DNA from 2 places in the Bradyrhizobium sp. UFLA05-125 genome. Region 1 is predicted to be linked to the other one. Evidence: predicted binding sites of a transcription regulator. Region 1 holds the regulator's gene; the other holds the start of a gene.

Region 1 (9,200 bases):
GGAAAACGTCGAAGGCGCGCGGGCCCGCGGTCTGACGGCGGTTCACGTGACGTCGCCTCGCGATGTCGGCGAGACGCTGAAGGCCCTCGGTATCTGAGAGCGCGGCCGCATTGTTGCGGTAGCTCAGTCTTTGGTTCCAGCTTCTTCCGGGAACTTTTTTAGCAAAATGTGGAACCAACTTATTCTGTGTATTTTTGCACAGAGTTCCCGGAACGGATCACCGCGTCGGGAGTCATATGCCCGTTGGGATTTTCTACAACGGACGCGTGATCGTGTTGGGCAAGGCATATTTCAACAAGCAAGCCTCGATTCTTCTCAAGTTCGCCAAATCAACGTCGAATTCGCAGCTGTCCGCAAAGCTGGTCAGCAAGGCGGCGGATCTGAAATCGCAGGGCGACCCCCTGCCCGAAATGGATCACAGCCTGAAGGCGCCCGACGTCGATCCGGACAATGAAACGGGAGCCACCTGATGCTAGCCGTGAGCCTGGTCGTCGCCGTGGTATGTTTGGCCACCATTATCCCGGTCTTCCTCGTCATTGAGACGATCGCGCGGCGGCCAAGGTAAGCGCACTCAACTGCGCTTGGATTTGGGCCGATCGAGACGCTGCCGTTGCGCGCGCATGCGGCTGGTCTTCTCCTTGAGCGCTTCGATCTCCTCATCGAGCTTTGCGCTCCGCGACTTCGGCGGCTCATCGCCGCGCAGCTTCTCGAGCGCTTTCTCAACCGACAGCTTTGAAGTCTCTGCCATCAGGGTTCTCCCGGACGTCTCCCGACGCGCCTTGCGTGCGGGCGCGCAGCAATTCTGAGCCGGAAGCGGAACGAGGCGATATTGTCCCAAAGGGCATCCTGCCGTCCTGCTGCTGGAAAGACATTTCATCTCCACCTTCGCGTTCGCGCCTTTTGCCTCGACGCCCGCACTCGGCTAGAACGCAACGCGACCTGTCCTTACGATTTGCCCAGCAGGAGTTCAGCCCGTGGCCCTGATGCCGGTTTCCGACGCGCTCGATGCGGTGCTCGCGGGCGTCGAGCCTGTCGCCGACGAGATGGTTGCGCTCGATGCGGCCTACCATCGCGTGCTGGCGCGCGACGTCGCGGCGCGGCGCACGCAGCCGCCGCAGGCGATGTCGGCGATGGATGGCTATGCGGTGCGCGCTGCCGATGCGGCAGAGGTGGGCACAGAGCTCACCGTGATCGGCGAGGTCGCAGCAGGACGACCGTTTGCGGGAACGGTCGGTGCGGGTCAGGCAGTACGGATCTTCACGGGCGGCGTAGTGCCCGATGGCGCGGACGCGGTGGTAATCCAGGAGGACACAGTCGCTGACGGCAGGCGCGTCACGGTCAAGGAGGCCGCGATCGTTGGAAGGCACATCCGTCCCGCCGGCGTCGATTTCCGCGAAGGCGACGTGCTCCTGCGAGAAGGAGCAAGGCTCACCGAACGCGACCTATCACTCGCCGCCGGCATGAACCATCCGCAGCTAGCCGTCCGTCGCCGGCCCAGGATCGCGATTCTCGCGACCGGCGACGAACTCGTGATGCCGGGCTCAACGCCGGGCGCGGGCCAGATCGTCTTTTCCAACGGCTATGCCCTGCACGCGCTGGCGCGGGCCGAGGGCGCCGAAACGGTCGATCTCGGCATTGCCGCCGATACCGTTGCGGCGACCAGCGCCGGCATCCGCCGCGCCCGCGAGAGCGGCGCCGACATCCTGATCACGACCGGCGGGGCCTCAGTCGGCGACCACGACCTGGTGAGGCCGGCGCTTCAGGCCGAAGGTTTCGAGATGGCGTTCTGGAAGATCGCGATGCGGCCGGGCAAGCCGATGATGCACGGCCGTCTCGGCGCGATGCGGGTGATCGGCCTGCCCGGCAATCCGGTCTCGTCCTATGTCTGCGGCTTCCTGTTCATGGTGCCGTTGATTCGCGCGCTTGCTGGCCGCTCTCGCGTTCATCACCGCCGCGAGCGCGCCGTGCTCGGGCGCGACGTCGGGCCCAACGACGTCCGTGAGGATTATCTGCGCGCCCGGCTCGAGGAGCGCGAGGACGGCACGCTCGTGGCCGTTCCCGTCAACCACCAGGACTCCTCACTGCTTGCGAATCTCGCTATGGCACAGGCACTTCTCGTGCGCGCGCCGTTCGCGCCGAAGGCTGAAGCAGGCACGCCTTGCGAGGTGTTGCGGCTGCCCTTGTGAGGGCGATCTGATTCACGTGTAGCGCGAACTTCGCTGCGTTCACCCAAAATTAAGTGGTTGCGGAACACATATCGAACATATAGTGTCCGTTCATGATTTGTTTCGAGCATCTAGCGGCTTCTGCTGAATCTGGCGTCTCGGAATCGAACGACATCAACCGGGGGATTTGGTCGAGATGTTAACGCGCAAACAATACGAGCTTCTGCGGTTCATCAGTGAGCGCCTCAAGGAAAGCGGCGTGCCGCCCTCCTTCGATGAGATGAAGGACGCGCTCGATCTTCGCTCGAAGTCGGGCATCCACCGGCTGATCACTGCGCTGGAAGAGCGCGGCTTCATCCGTCGCCTGCCCAACCGCGCGCGCGCCATTGAGGTCATCAAGCTGCCCGAGCTTCAGGCCGCGGGCGCCGGCCGCCGCGGCTTCACGCCGAGCGTCATCGAAGGCAATCTCGGCAAGGTGCGGGGCGTAAGCGCTCCCGTCGACGACGGCGATCGCCCCGTCGCCGTGCCCGTGATGGGACGGATCGCAGCCGGCACGCCGATCGAGGCATTGCAGACCCGCAGCCACACCATCAGCGTGCCTCCGGACATGCTCGGCTCGGGCGAGCACTACGCGCTCGAAGTGCGCGGCGATTCGATGGTCGACGCCGGCATCCTGGATGGCGACATGGCGCTGATCCAGCGCAACGAGACCGCCGACACCGGCGACATCGTGGTGGCGCTGATCGACGATGAGGAAGCGACGCTCAAGCGCTTCCGCCGTCGCGGCGCGTCAATCGCGTTGGAGCCCGCCAACACCGCCTATGAGGTGCGCATCCTGCCGCCGAACCGGGTGAAGATTCAGGGCAAGCTGATCGGGCTGTACCGGAAGTACTGATTGCCCGCCAGATTGCCGGTTATTGCGCAACGATGCGGGCGGACGGATTGTCCGCTCCGGCAAAATGGTGTTTTCGCTTCCATTGTGATTATCCCCACACCTGCGCGAAGCTAATCCTCGAGCATGGCAGGCGCGAATGCGCTGTGCACGATGCAGAGGACAAAACCCATGCGGCAGATGATTTTGAGCGCAATCTCGGCAGCCTTGATCGCGGAATCGGCATCCGCGAGCGATGCAGCGCAACACCAGCATGGCGCCCGCAAGGCAGAGCACGCGGCAACCAGCGCGCCATTCCGCAAGTCCAACAATGCGATCGCACCTGCGGCGCAGGTGAGATGGCCCTATTCGGGGTACTCCGCTCCTGCCGGCCGCTGATGGAAGCTCGCGTAAGTGAATGGCGTGAACCAAGATAGACTGGCGGCGCGAGGCTTTGTTCCTGGTGTGCCGGGAAAGATAATGTGATCGGGCGACGCGCAGACGGGCCGCAGATTTGCCCACAAAAGCGATACACTCCAAGGCTTCCAACTCTGATAGAGGCCTGCGCCTCCGGGGGGGCGCGGACCTGCTATCTCGCATGAGGAGCACTCCGATGTGTGACTACAGCCTACATGCCGTTGCGACCCGCCCCGCTCAAGTCGGCGAGACGATCGTCACGACAACCTTCCGCGGCACCTCGACGCGTGGATTTGCGTCGGAGCGTGATCTCTCGGTTGCCGTCTGCCTCCTGCCCGGCACCGAGCTCGCCTTCGCCGACAACGTCCGCTACGACAATCGCTGGATCTGGACGCGCACCGTCAATTCCCGCGTCGGCAAGTTCGGTAAGGTCGATCCGCACATTCCCGATCGTCATCATGATGCGATCGAATTCCCCGACGGCAACTACGTACTGGTGACGCAGCTCGTCGAGGGACAGCGTGCCACGGTTCTGCAATTGCCGGTAACGCAGCCGCTCGGCGAGAAGACTGAGCAGCCCGCCGTCGAGCAGCACACCACCACGACGCCTACGACACGCCTGCCGATCGGCTGACGCGTCTTTCAATTCTCGGCCTGCAGGTCGGCCTCCGACGGCGTAGCATCCTTGCTGCGTGGAGTAGCCGGCCGCGGTGCGAGGCTGAGCTCGAAATCACTATCGCCGGCCCCGGCCGGCGACCAGGGGCGGTTTGCGCCCCTTATTTTTACCGTTCGCAGCGTGAAACCGTCGCCCTCGCGCGATAGCGCGAGCGCTCCTTGCGTCTTCAGACGCTCGCGATCCACGACCATCGCCGTGCAATCGGTTGCTGCCGGCTTCGCCGTCACCACCAGCGCGGCGCGGCTGCAATCATCCGCCAGCGCATCGACACGCAGCGAGAGCGCGACCAGGCGACCATCGGCGAGCGGTGTCACGCAGCCGGCCTCGTCGCATGAGACGCCGTCGGCGAGCGACGGATCCGTCGCACTGCGCGGATCGGCATCGGCCGCAAGCCACTCCTTGAGGAGAAAATTGTCCTTGCCGGTTCGGATCAGGTGCAGTTGGCCGTCCCTGCCGCGCACCGCGACGCTGTGGCCGTCGCCTGCGATCAGGATGTCGGGCTGGCGCATATGCAGCGCCCAGCCGATCGCGAGCGCCAACACGACGACACCCGTCCAGCGCAGCGGCGTCCGCAACAGGCCCATCACGACGAGGCCGATGCTGGCGGCAATCAGCGGACCGGCGCCGAAGGCGGTGATGCGTCCGACCGCGCCCGGCAACGCCGCGACCCAGCGCGTCACGACGACCATCCAGTCGATGCCGATCCCCATCAACCACCAGAACACGCCGTCGAGCCCGAACGGCGCTGCGATCAGCCCCAAAAGTCCGGCGGGCATCACCAGCGCCGAGACCACCGGCATCGCCGCGAGATTGGCGAGCACGCCGTAGGGCGTGACGCGGTGGAAATGGAAGGCGGCATAGGGGGTCGTTGCGAGCCCCGCGATCAGCGAGGCCATCAGCAGCATGACGAGTTCGCGGCCCCCCCAGAGCGCGATGCGCGCGGTGGCGGAGTCGTCGGGCGAGGCCAACAGCTTCGGCATGCCGATCTGCACCAGCGCGACAAGACCAAGCGTTGCCGCGAACGACATCTGGAAGCTCGGGTGCACCAGGGCCTCCGGCGCAACAGCGAGCACGATCATCGCGGCAACCGCCAGCGTGCGGAAGGTGATGGCGCGGCGATCGACTATCACCGCGATCAGCACTACCGCTGTCATGAAGAAAGAGCGCTGTGTTGCGACCTCGGCGCCGGACAGCAGCAGGTAAAACGCAGCGGCCACAAGTGCTGCCGCCGCGGACCATTTCTTGATCGGATGGCCCGCCGCAAATCCCGGGATCAACGCCAGCAGCGCGCGTACCGCAAAAAACACCACGCCGGCGACGACCGCCATGTGGTAGCCGGAGATCGACAGCACGTGCCCGAGGCCGGAGATGAACATCGCGTCGTTGACGGGCTCGGTGATCGCATCGCGCCGCCCGGTAAGGAGCGCGGTGGCGATCGCACGATTGTCGCCGTCGAGCGTGGCGCGGATACGCGCGTCGATTGCATCGCGCAGGCCCTGCATGATCGCGGCATAGCGCAGCCGCAAGCCTCCGGTCTCCGGTGCCGCGGCAACCGTGATCGCCCCCATCGCAAAGCCGGACGCGCCGATGCCCTGAAAAAACATGTCGCGAGCGAAATCATAGCTGCCGGGACGCAGCGGCGCGAGCGGCGGCATCAGCCGCGCCTTGAGTTGCACGAAGCTGCCGACCTCCGGCGCTGTGCCCTTGCGCACAGACAGCCGCACGCGCTCGAGCTGGATGTCGCCGCGCGGCGCCTCCATCGTAGTCACCCGCAGCACGAAGCGGTCGGTCCGCTCGCGAATATCGCGCGTCTCGACGAAGCCGGACAGCGCCACCGAATAGAGCGGCTTGGCCAGCACTGTGTGCGCGATGCGCGCCGTCTTCCAGGTCGCCGTCGCAAAGCCTGCGGCGATCGCGGCGATCATGATGGCGGGCGCGAACAACCGGCTCCGCCGCAACAGCAGGCTACCTGCCATGAGCACCAGCGCCGTGATCGCGGCGACCAAGAGCACAGGTTCGTGGTCGGCAGCAAAATAGAGTGCAATCCCGCTCCCGAAGGCCACGGGCACCCACGGCAGCAGCCGACCGGCGCCAGCTTCCGCGCTCGCCCATCCGCGCAACGTCTCGGCCAGTGACGACCACGCGCCAAAGCCTGCTGGCACAAGTCCGCCGGCCGGAAAGGCACGGCCCGTTGGCCATGTCCCGGCGATCCCTTGCGAGCGGTGTGGCCGGGGAGGCTCCGCCATTCCTGCACCTTACAATACGCGACGGGTGCGGAGGCTACCGGAAGGTGTGGGGATGCGAATAGCGGAACAGAAAGGGAACCGGCCGAGGGGCCGCTACTTTTCCTCTTCCATCGTCACCGCCACCGCCGCCTTGGCCGAGAGCCGGACCTTGTTGCCCTCGATATCGGCAACGAGGCCCTTGTCGATGAAATGATGATGGCCCTTGTGGCTGCCCTCTCCGCTGTCCTTCCTGGTCAGCTTGATGCGGTTGCCCTCGACGCGGTCGACGGTACCGATATGAACGCCGTCGGCGCCGATCACTTCCATGTGCTCTGCGATCTCTTGCATGGTGGGATCCTCGTTGGACCCACACAACGCCGGAAGAGGCAGGTTCGTTTCTCTCGTCGAAATGACGATGCCGTGCACGGCACGCTTGTCAGATCAGCGGCGCGCGCGACGAGGCGTGGTGATTGACGATTTTCCAGTCACCGTCCTCACGAATGATGACCCAGCTCATCTTGACCGAAAGCTCCGGGCGTTCCCCGGCAAGGTCAAAGGAGACAATCGCGGCCATGTTGATCAGGTCCGGCCCGACCTGCGCCGCCCGCACTTCGGAAAAGGTCGCATTTGGCGAATGCCAGCGCGGCAAGCCGTTGAAATAATCGGCAACACCATCCCTGCCCCGATAGAACTTTGGGTTGGAGCCAAAGAAGAACGCGTTCCTCGAATACAGCGACGACAGTGCCGGCGCATCCAGCCTTGCGAAGCCGGCGGACCATTTCGCGATGATGGCGGAAACGATGGCGTCGGCGTCATCTGGCATGCGGCAGCTCAGCCCTTTTCAGCCTTTGGCGACTTCCTTCGCAAACGTGTCGCGCAATCCGATCGTCCGCGAAAACACCGGCTTGCCCGGCGTCGAATCCTTGTCGCGCACGAAGTAGCCCTGCCGCTCGAACTGCATCGGCTCGGTCGCATTGCTCTCGGCAACCGACACCTCGATCCGCGCGTCGGGAAGGATCTCCAGCGACTGCGGGTTTAGATCGGCGGCAAAATTGGCCGCGTTCGGGCTCGGGTTCGAGAACAGCTGGTTATAGACGCGGATCTCGGCGGGTACGGACTGCGCCGCTGGCAGCCAGTGCATGGTCGCCTTGACCTTGCGGCCATCGGGCGCGTTGCCGCCCTTGGTCAGGGGATCATAGGTGCAGCGGAGCTCGACCACTTCGCCGGCGTCGTTCTTGATCACGTCAGTGCACTTGATGAAATAGGCGTAGCGCAGCCGCACCTCGTTGCCCGGCGACAGGCGGAAAAACTTCTTCGGCGGATTTTCCATGAAGTCGTCGCGCTCGATATAGATCTCGCGGGAGAACGCGATCTTGCGCGTGCCGGCCGACTGATCGTCCGGATGGTTGATCGCCTCGAGCTCCTCGACCTGCCCTTCCGGGTAGTTCTCGATCACGACCTTGAGCGGCCGCAGCACCGCCATGCGCCGCTGCGACGTGCGGTTCAATTCCTCGCGGATGCAGAATTCGAGCATGCCGACGTCGACCACGCTGTTGGCTTTCGCCACACCGATGCGCTTGACGAATTCGCGAAGTGCGGCCGGCGGCACGCCGCGGCGGCGCAGGCCCGCCATGGTCGGCATGCGCGGATCGTCCCAGCCCGCGACGTGGCCGTCGCGCACGAGCTGGGTGAGCACGCGCTTCGATAACACCGTGTAGGTCAGGTTCAGCCGCGCGAATTCGTACTGATGCGGCTCCGAGGGCACCGGCAGCTTTTCGATGAACCAGTCGTAAAGCGGACGGTGGTCCTCGAATTCCAGCGTGCAGATCGAGTGGGTGATGCTTTCGATCGCATCCGACTGGCCGTGCGCGTAGTCGTAGCTCGGATAGATGCACCACTTGTCGCCGGTCCGTGGGTGATGCGCATGCAGGATGCGGTACATCACGGGATCGCGCAGGTTGATGTTCGGCGAAGCCATGTCGATCTTCGCCCGCAGCACGCGCGCGCCATTCGGGAATTCGCCGGCCTTCATGCGGCGGAACAGGTCGAGGTTCTCCTCGACCGTGCGGTCGCGGAATGGCGAGTTCTTTCCCGGATCGGTTAGCGTGCCACGCGTAAGCCGGATCTCGTCCTGGGTCTGGTCGTCGACATAAGCGAGCCCGTCGCGGATCAGCTTCTCCGCCCATTCGTAGAGGCGGTCAAAGTAATCCGAGGCGTAGAACAGGTTCTTGCCCCAGTCGAAGCCGAGCCAGTGCACGTCGGCCTGGATGGAATCGATATACTCCTGCTCCTCCTTGACCGGATTGGTGTCGTCGAAGCGTAAGTGGCAGCGGCCGCGAAATTCCTCGGCGATGCCGAAATTGAGCGCAATCGACTTGGCATGGCCGATGTGCAGGTACCCATTCGGCTCCGGCGGGAACCGGGTCACGACCTCCTTGTACCTGCCCGCATCGATATCGGCCTGGACGATGTCACGAATGAAATCGCGCCCCGCCTCAGTTGCCACCGGTTCTGTCGTCATTCCGAAAATCCTGTAGGGAAATCAGCGGTCCTTCTGCCAGTTTCGGGAGGCTGAGCCAAGCCCTCAGCCCGGTCGGAAGCGGTCCGCCGGCAGGCTTTAGTTATGCACCGTTCCTGCTATACACCACCGCCTCCAATGCATAGGCCGTTCCACTCATGACCGATACCGTCGTCACGCGCTTCGCCCCCTCGCCGACCGGCTTCCTCCATATCGGGGGCGCCCGCACGGCGCTGTTCAACTGGCTCTACGCAAAGAAGCACGGCGGCAAGATGCTGCTCCGGATCGAGGATACCGACCGCGAGCGCTCCACCGAGGCGGCGATCGG
Region 2 (9,200 bases), on a different contig from region 1:
TTCGGCGCCGAATTCGCAGCCGATGCGCCAGCGGAGCTGGCACTGGCGGGAATAGTCCGGCGCGAAAATGATGGTGAAGTGCGGCGGCACCTCTAGAAACTCCGCCACAACTTTCACACCGCCATCGGAAATATCCGTGATCGTGCAATCCCTCGGCAGCGACCCCGCGCCAAAATGAATCTTGGCAAGCCGACTGCACACCCGACGTTCGCTTCTCCGGCGATTTGCAAGCATCTCGATTTTCACTTGTTAGATCACGGCCCATCCCGCGTCCTAGGAGTACCGAACATTCGTTGGGATGTGCTGAGCGGATCGGCTCGCATTCGAGGCTTACTGTCCCGGTCCCGTTTACGCCTCGTTAGGACCTTGGCTTTGCTCCCTTGATTTGCCGCGCCGCCTGCGACCCGCAAGCTCCGCAACCCCCTGCTTTAAACCAAGCCAAAGTTCGTCAGACCATTCCGAGGTACTCACCACTGCCAGTTGCCCGTCCGGTGGAAAGGTTATCACTTTTAGGTAATTGCCCGGGTAGTCGCACCGAGGCGCTACCAGATCCGAGGAGCGGGAGTTGCTCGTAGAGAACGGGAAGTTGGAGCCTCGTTTGATCCGCTCCGAGGGGGTCTCGTGCTCGCAACGGCCTGGAGCCCAGCCTGGAGCCCAAGACACACTGGGCAACGACACGCTGGGCCAAAACACGCTGGGCCAAGTCATCGGTCGGATCGCCAGGCAATCCCCAGAGCAGCCAGCGATCGTCTCCGGCGCCTTTGCGCCTCTGACGTACCACGATCTTCAGCGCCAGTTGGACGATGTCCGCCGGCAGCTGCGTCTGGCCGGGTTCGATTGCAGCGCCCGTATCGGGGTGCTCATGCCGAACGGCCCGCAGGCGATTCTCGCCATCGTAGCAGCGGCATGCTGCTGCATCGCAGTGCCTCTTGATCCGCGGCTTTCTCCGACCGAGATCGATCAGCGCCTCGACATGCTGCGCCTGGACGCTCTTCTCGTACCGCAAGGCAGTAACTCTGAGGCCCGCAAGACCGCTGAGCGGAGAAGGATCGTCGTCATCGAAGCCGTCCCGGCCGGACACGACGAGCTTGGATTCACGATCGCCGTGCAGGTGTCCGCCGCTCCGGCGATCGACGCTGAGCCTGATCCGAGCTCACCGGCCTTCATCCTGCAGACATCGGGTACGACGGCGCAGCCGAAGCTCATTCCATTCAGCCACAGCAATATGCTGGCGGCGGCCGCACGGCTTCAGGCCTGGTTCGACCTCACGTCAAGGGACCGTTGCTTGAGCGTGTCGCCCCCCTACTATTCTCATGGGCTCAAAGTGACGGTCTTCACGCCGCTCCTGACGGGCGGCAGCATTGCTGTCCCTGCGAACAGTGCCATCGTCGCGCTCGACGAGTGGTTCGATGTCTTGCGGCCGACCTGGTATTCGGCCGGCCCCACGCTACACGCTGCCGTGCTGGACAAGGCCAAAAGTCCTCGGGAAGCCGAGGCGGCGCACACCTTGCGGTTCGTCGTATCGGGCGGCGCGCCGCTTCCGAAGGAGGTGCACGACGGCCTGCAGCGCATTTTGGGTGTCCCGGTGCTGGAGCATTACGGCTCCAGTGAAGCCGCGCAGATCGCCGCCAACCTGCCGCCGCCCGGCCCGAACAGGCCAGGGACATGTGGGCAACCTTGGCCGCATACCGTCGCCATCGTTGGTGACGATGGACATCCGCTCCCACTTGGTGCGCGAGGCGAGATCTTGGTGCGCGGCCCCACCGTGATATCCGGCTATCTCGATGCGCCCGATCTCAATCAAGCGTCCTTCGTGCGTGGATGGTTTCGCACCGGCGATATCGGCAGCCTCGACGGAGACGGCTTTCTGTCCGTGCACGGGCGCTTGAGCGAACTGATCAACCGCGGCGGCGAGAAGATCGCGCCGGCCGAGATCGAATCCGTGCTACTCCGCCATCCGGCGGTAGCCGAGGCCGCCGCTTTCGCGATCCGCCATCCACGCCTTGGCGAGGATGTCGCAGCCGCCATTGTTGCCCATCCTCATGCGCAGACGACGACGGCCGAGCTCCGCCAGTTCCTGCAACGCGAGTTGGCCTCGTTCAAGATTCCACGACGCATTCTGATCCTCGACCAACTGCCAAAGGGGACGACGGGAAAGGTCCAGCGGCGACGACTTCGCGAGTCGATCGACACGCGCTCGGACCATGAGGGGACGACGCCCGAGCCCGATGTGAACAGGAGGCCATTGGATCTGGAAGCCGAACTGCTGAGCCTATGGCGGAGGCTGCTCAAGTCCGAAGCGCTGACGGTCGACGATGATTTTTTTGCCAGCGGTGGCGACTCCCTCCTGGCGATGGACATGCTCATTGAGGTCGAGCGGATCATTGGCCAACCCGTACCGGAAACGATCCTGTTCGGGGCAGAGACCATCCGGCAATTTGCTCCCAAAATCGCCGTGCAGGCGGGCACGCCGCCGACGCCCTTGCTGCAGTTTCATGCCCGCGACGATCGGCCCTCCCTGTTCTTCTTCAATGGGGACCTCGTCAGCGGACACGCCTGTGTGCGGCGGATGGTCGAGCTTTTCGGGCCCGATTCCCCGATCACTTCCATCAATCCTCATGGTCTTCGTGGCGAGCCAATTCCGCCGTCGATCGAGACGATGGCGGCCGACCGACTGACGCTGATCCTGGAAAGGCAGGCGAGCGGCCCGTTCCTCCTGGGCGGCAAATGCAACGGCGCCATGGTCGCATTCGAAACGGCTCGTCTGTTGATGGCAGCCGGCCACAGGGTTGAGATGGTTGTGATGGTCGACCCGCCAACCATCAGTGCCCGTGCAGCACCGCAGGCGATCCTCGCGCCGATGAGGCGCTTGGCTTGGCCTTATCTTCTGCGCTGGACGTTTGAACTGATGGCCCGGCTGGAGCGATCCTGCACGGCCTCGACCAGCGGCGATGTTGCCAGGCGGCCAATGCAGGTGTTCGAGACGATCGGCAAGCTGTATCGCGGCTTGTCCAATTCCAAGCTGAATAGCGAGATTCCGCCGGCGCTATGGGATGCTTATTCGATCGCCATGGCGCGATATCGTCCGGCGCCGCTCGAGGTTCCCGTGACCTTTTGCGCCGCTGACCACGACGGTCGGGCGTGGCGGCGCATCAGTTCGCAGCTCGAAGTGATCCGGTTGCCCGGAGGGCATCGTGACTGCCTCATCACTGGCGCAGCCCCGCTGGTTGATCATCTTCGGCAAAGGATTGACGTTCTGGCTGACGATGCGCCTCCGGCGTTGAACCGCACCCATCCGGGGACGCCTGGCCCGATTGCCGCGTGAGATGGCGCGCGGGCACCTGGCTTCGCGACTGCGGCTGCAGCAGAATGTTCCCGTAATGTTCTTGCGCTTCGCGCTCCGGTCCGCTACCCTCGATTGCAACAGGGGGTAGCATGGTCCAACGCGTTTCCACCGTCGCCTTTGAGGGCATCGAGGCCCGCTCGGTGGACGTGCAGGTGCAGGTCGCGCCGGGCCTGCCCGCCTTCGCCATTGTCGGCCTTCCGGACAAGGCGGTGTCGGAGGCGCGCGAGCGGGTGCGTTCGGCGCTGATCGCCTCAGGGCTGGCGCTGCCGGCGCGGCGGATCATCGTCAATCTGGCGCCGGCCGATCTGCCCAAGGAAGGCAGCCATTACGATCTGCCGATCGCGCTGGGGTTGATGGCGGCGATCGGCGCCATCCCGCCGGATGCCCTCACCGGCTTCACGGTTCTTGGTGAGCTCGGCCTCGACGGCTCGATCGCGCCGGTCGCCGGCGTGCTGCCGGCCGCGATCGGCGCCAATGCCCGCGAAGATGGCCTGATCTGTCCGGCGGCCTGCGGCTCGGAGGCCGCCTGGGCGAGCCCGGACATCCAGATCATCGCCGCCAGCTCGCTGATCCAGATCGCCAACCACTTCAAGGGCACGCAGGTGCTGTCGCGGCCCTCGCCGAAGGTGCATGAGGCGGCCGCCTCCCCGCTCGATCTGCGCGACATCAAGGGCCAGGAGAGCGCCAAGCGCGCGCTGGAGATTGCCGCGGCCGGCGGACATCATCTGCTGATGATCGGCGCACCGGGCGCCGGCAAATCGATGCTGGCCGCGCGCCTGCCCTCGATCCTGCCGCCGCTGTCGCCGGGAGAGCTTCTGGAAGTCTCGATGATCGCCTCCGTCGCCGGCGAGATCGAAGGCGGCGCTCTGACCTCGCGGCGACCGTTCCGCTCGCCGCATCATTCCGCCAGCATGGCCGCGCTGACCGGCGGCGGCATGCGGGCAAAACCCGGCGAGATCTCGCTCGCGCATCAGGGCGTGCTGTTTCTCGACGAGCTTCCGGAGTTCGATCCGCGCGTGCTGGATTCGCTGCGCCAGCCGCTGGAAAACGGCGAGGTCTCGGTGTCGCGAGCCAATCACCGCGTCACCTACCCTGCCCGCTTCATGCTGGTCGCGGCAATGAATCCGTGCCGCTGCGGCAACGCGTTCGAGCCCGGCTATGCCTGCAAGCGCGGCCGCATCGACCGCTGCACGGCAGACTACCAGGCGCGCATCTCAGGTCCCCTGATGGATCGCATCGATCTGCGTATCGAGGTGCCTGCTGTGACTGCGGCCGACCTGATCCTGCCGCCGCCAGCGGAAGGGTCAGTCGAAGTCGCCGCGCGCGTCGCCGCGGCCCGTGACATTCAGCGCGCGCGTTATCAGGCCGCGGGATTGCCGAACGTCCGCACCAATGCCGAGGCACCGGCCTCGGTGCTGGAAGAGATCGCAAAGCCCGATGCGCAGGGCCAAAAACTGCTGCGCGATGCCGCCGAGACCATGCGGCTGTCGGCGCGCGGCTATCACCGCGTGCTGCGGGTGGCGCGCACGCTGGCCGATCTCGACAACGCCGACAGAATCGGCCGGCTGCATCTCGCCGAAGCCCTCTCCTACCGCGCACTCGCGGAGGATGTACGCCAGCCGGCGTGACGCGCATCCGTATCAACCCGGCGGTAACGAGTTTCCTTTACGCTCTGCAAACCATAAGGCCCACGCGTTCATCTCGGCCGCTTCACTGGGCCATATGCGAGTCCTTGGGCGAGTAGAGTGTCATGTTGCGTTTCAAGATCCTGGCTTCGGTTGTTCCCTTGATGGCGGCGGCGGTGCTGGCACGCGGCGGGCCTGGATCGGCATCGCATCCCTGCATCGCCTTCGGCGAGACCCCGGTCGAGCTCGCATCGGTTCCCTGGACCGCCGGCCTGCACGTTGCCTTCACAGACGATCCCAACCGCGCCACTGTCCGCGTGCAGATCACCGAGGCGGCGGAGGCTGCGGATTTCGTCCTGGTCGACGACACTCCGACCTCGGAATCGGACGCCTGCCAATCCAGCGCGGCAACGCGCCTCGTCGCGATCGCCGCGCATCCGAGCAGCGATGCCCCGGTGATCTACCTCTCCAGCGAGGGTCCGGCGGACTATCGCATCTATGTACGGTCGAAGACCTTCTCGGCTCGCGATGCCGCCGCGCTGATCGTCGGCGCTGCCGGTGCGCCCCGCCATCTTCAGGCCGCCTCGCTCTGAGGCGTTAACGTCTCATCAACCTTGTTTCGAGCCGGCCACAAAACCTCAAACTGTTCGCAAGGTCGGACGACACATCGTCACCGAGGGCGGGCAAAACAATTTCAGGCGGAGTTGAGGATCTTTGGCGATGGGTCGGTCGTTCCGGATCAAAGTGCGCATGCGCCGCTTCAGGCGCCGTCATCCGAGGATCGCCTTCGCGATCCGCTCCTTCATGATCTTCTCGGCGACGTTCGGCGGCGCCTACGGCTTCATCACCGGCAGCCGGGCCGAGAAGTCCGGCTACGATCCCAACGCCTTTGCGATCGGCGCGAGCTTCCTGTTCGCCCTCGCCTGCCTTGGCCTTGCCACGCTCAGCATGCGGCTGCGCTTCGTCAACAAGCGGCTGCGCACGCTCGCGACGCATAACGAGGCGCTGGTCGATCGCAACTGGGAGCTCAAGGAAGCCGAAGAGCGCGCGCGCAGCATGTTTGAATCGCAAGGCGATCTGATCGTGCTGCGTGACCACCACGGACGCATCACCTTTGCCAACGACGCCTATTGCGAGCTTGCCGGGCGGGCGCGCAGCGCACTTGTCGGCACGCGCTTTAATTTCGACGTGCTGGAGCAGGGCGACAGCGCGCTCGAAAGCAGCGGCACGCGCATGCACGACCAGAGGATCGCGACCCCAATCGGCGCGCGCTGGATCGCCTGGCGCGAGGGCTTCGTGCGACTAGACGCCGGCCAGCCGGCCGAGCTTCAGAGCGTCGGCCGCGACGTCACCGACCGCACCGAGAGCGAACGCGCGCTCTCGGAGGCCCGCGACCAGGCCGACGCGGCCAATCGCGCCAAGTCGCGCTTCCTCGCAATGGCGAGCCACGAGATCCGTACGCCGCTCAACGGCATCATCGGCATGAGCAGCCTGTTGCTCGACACCACGCTGACGCCGGAGCAGACGACCTATGCGCGGGCGGTAAAAACCTCGGGCGAGGCGCTGACCGCGTTGATCGAGGAGCTGCTCGATTATTCCAAGATCGAAGCCGGCAAGCTCGATCTCGAGCAGCGTCCCTTCGCGCTGTCGACCTTGATCGAGGAGATCACCGAGCTGCTCGCGCCGCGCGCGCAGGCAAAAAACCTCGAGATCGCGGCCTATGTCGACGAACGCCTCCCGCTCGACGTGGTCGGCGATGCCGCGCGGCTGCGCCAGGTGCTGCTCAATCTCGCAGGCAATGCCATCAAGTTCACCACGCATGGCGGCGTCGCGCTGATCGTCCAGCCCGGCCTGTGGCCGAACGAGATCAGCTTTCTGGTGCGCGACACCGGCATCGGGATTGCGCCTGAGGCGCAGTCGCGCATCTTCCGCGAATTCGAGCAGGCCGACGAGCGCGTCGCGCGCACCTATGGCGGCACCGGCCTTGGCCTTGCGATCAGCGAGCGCATCGTCAAGCGCATGGGCGGCCGGATCACGCTGGAGAGCGAGCCGGGCAGGGGCTCGACCTTCGAGGTCTCGATTCCGCTTGCGCCGGCCCAAGCCAGCACGGGACAAACCACGTTTGCAAGTCCCGACCTTATCGGAAAATCGATCCTGCTGATCGCCGGCTCCGGCATCGAGGCTTCGCTGATCGCGCAGCGGCTGGAGCGCTGGGGCGGCCAGACCTGCACGGTCTCGGACGTAGACGTCGCGCTGGCATTGCTGCCGGAGCGCTCCTGGCATGCCGTGCTGATCGATCGCGCGCTCGGTCCGGAAGTGGCGGCGCAGCTTGGCGATGCAGCGCGTAGCCATGCCGTGCAGCGGCTGGTGCTGCTCACGCCCGCCACGCGGCACGAACCCTTATCGCCGGCCTTCACGGGTTATCTGGTGAAGCCGCTGCGCGCCGCCTCGCTCGCCGCGCGCCTGTCGCTGACGCCGGAAGTTGCCTCGCCCGAGCTCGCGCCGGAGCCACCCGCCGAGGCGTCGGTCGCGCCCTCCGCTGTGACCAGAGGCTTGTCGATCCTGGTCGCGGAGGACAATGAGATCAACGCGTTGTTGATGCGATCGCTGCTGACGCGGCTTGGGCATCGCGTCGTGATCGCAACCCATGGCGGAGCAGCGCTGGAATCCTGGCTGGCGGCGAAATCCGCGGGCACGCCGTACGATCTCGTGCTGATGGATATCCAGATGCCGCAGCTCGACGGCATCGAAGCCGCCATGCGCATCCGCAACCACGAAGCAGGCGAGGGCGCCGGCCGCACGCCGATCCTGGCGCTGACCGCGAACACGCTGGTGGAAGATCGCTACGCCTGTTTCGAAGCGGGCATGGACGGATTCTTGATCAAGCCGCTCGACCGCGAGAAGCTGGAAGAGGCGCTGGCGGGCCTCGCAGCCTCACGGCACCTGGCGGTGTAACCACGATCGAAGCGGCCGTAGGGTGGGCAAAGGCGCGCTTGCGCCGTGCCCACCATCTCTCCACAAATGCAACCGAAGTGGTGGGCACGGCGCGCGAAGGGCGCGCCTTTGCCCACCCTACGACAGCGGTCATCGGTGCGGGCCTTGCGCAGACGCGGCAAACCTCACTCGCCGATCTGGTCGACCTGCTTGAAATGGTCGCCCTCGACCACGTTGACGAAAATGACGGCCGATTTGTTGTCGCCCTTCTCGGTCCACTGCACCGGCCTTGCATAGGCGATGCCCTGGAAGGTCAAGTTTCGCAGCGCCGCCACGACATCGGCACGCGTTGGCAGGCCTTCCTTCGCCTTGGCGGCATCAGCGATCGCGGCCATCAACACCCGCGCTGAATCATAGGAGCTCGCGGCATAATTGTTGATGGGGCCGTACTTCGCCGTGTACTTGGCGCCGAACTCGGATGAGCCGGGCACGGTGCCGATGGCGGGCGCGGCGGAGAGGATGCGAACGCCTTCGGCCGTCGTCGCCGCGCCGTTGGCGGCCTGGATGAAGGCCTTCGTGTCCCAGCATCCGTCGCCGCAGCTGAACAGCTGGGTCAGGCCCTGCGCGCGCATCTCCTTGAGGATCAGCGCGCCTTCGCGAATGCCGGCAAAGAACAGCACGTCGAAATCCTTCGGCCACGATTTGACGAAATCGGCGAAATCCTTGTCGCCGACCTTGACCGATTTGCGCGCGACCACGGTACCGCCGGCGCCAAAGCCCGCAACGAACTGGTCGGCGAGGCCAACGCCGTAGGACGTTCCGTCGTCGACTACGAGCGCGCGCTTCTTGCCCAGCTTCGCCATCAGATATCGTGCAAGCCCCGGCCCCTTGCGGTCGTCGCGGTTGGTCAGGCGGAAGATGGTGGCAAAGCCGCTCTCCGTCACTTTCGGGTTCGATGCCATCGGCGTGATCACCGCAAGCGAGCAGTCCGCATAGATCTGACCGGTGGCGATGGCGACGCCGCTGTTGACGTGGCCGACCACGCCCAACACGGTCGGATCATCGCAAAACGCCTTGGCGACGGCCTTTCCGGTCTCGGGGTCGGCCTTGTCGTCGATCGCCGTCGCAACGATTTTGGCGCCGGCGACGCCGCCCGCCGCGTTGCGCTCGTCGACTGCAAGGTCCGCCGCCTGTTTCATCTCGACACCGAAACCGGCCGAGGTCGTGGTCAAGGGACCGCCGATGCCGATCTTGACGTCCCTGCCGGCCAGTTGCGCGGTGGACGGGTCCGTCGC

The links. The regulator LexA, encoded in region 1, represses DNA repair genes until DNA is damaged. The targets are predictions, from matches to a motif close to TGTTCNNNNTGTGTTCNG.
Region 2: the regulator LexA is predicted to act here: its motif matches at 3,371-3,388, upstream of SO156_RS12720 (YifB family Mg chelatase-like AAA ATPase).

What each region holds. Positions count from the first base shown of each region.
Region 1 covers NZ_JBANBJ010000013.1:135,754-144,953, forward strand. The annotation lists gene SO156_RS15365 (HAD-IA family hydrolase) at 1-97, shown strand, start outside; gene SO156_RS15370 (hypothetical protein) at 267-470, shown strand; gene SO156_RS15375 (hypothetical protein) at 572-748, opposite strand; gene SO156_RS15380 (molybdopterin molybdotransferase MoeA) at 975-2,186, shown strand; gene lexA (transcriptional repressor LexA) at 2,362-3,060, shown strand; gene SO156_RS15390 (hypothetical protein) at 3,229-3,435, shown strand; gene SO156_RS15395 (hypothetical protein) at 3,650-4,087, shown strand; gene SO156_RS15400 (ComEC/Rec2 family competence protein) at 4,096-6,375, opposite strand; gene SO156_RS15405 (DUF2171 domain-containing protein) at 6,469-6,702, opposite strand; gene SO156_RS15410 (YybH family protein) at 6,791-7,177, opposite strand; gene SO156_RS15415 (glutamine--tRNA ligase/YqeY domain fusion protein) at 7,196-8,875, opposite strand; gene gltX (glutamate--tRNA ligase) at 9,031-9,200, shown strand, end outside.
Region 2 covers NZ_JBANBJ010000010.1:48,459-57,658, reverse strand. The annotation lists gene SO156_RS12730 (PilZ domain-containing protein) at 1-234, opposite strand, end outside; gene SO156_RS12725 (AMP-binding protein) at 599-3,325, shown strand; gene SO156_RS12720 (YifB family Mg chelatase-like AAA ATPase) at 3,436-4,974, shown strand; gene SO156_RS12715 (hypothetical protein) at 5,097-5,564, shown strand; gene SO156_RS12710 (PAS domain-containing hybrid sensor histidine kinase/response regulator) at 5,692-7,926, shown strand; gene SO156_RS12705 (branched-chain amino acid ABC transporter substrate-binding protein) at 8,091-9,200, opposite strand, start outside.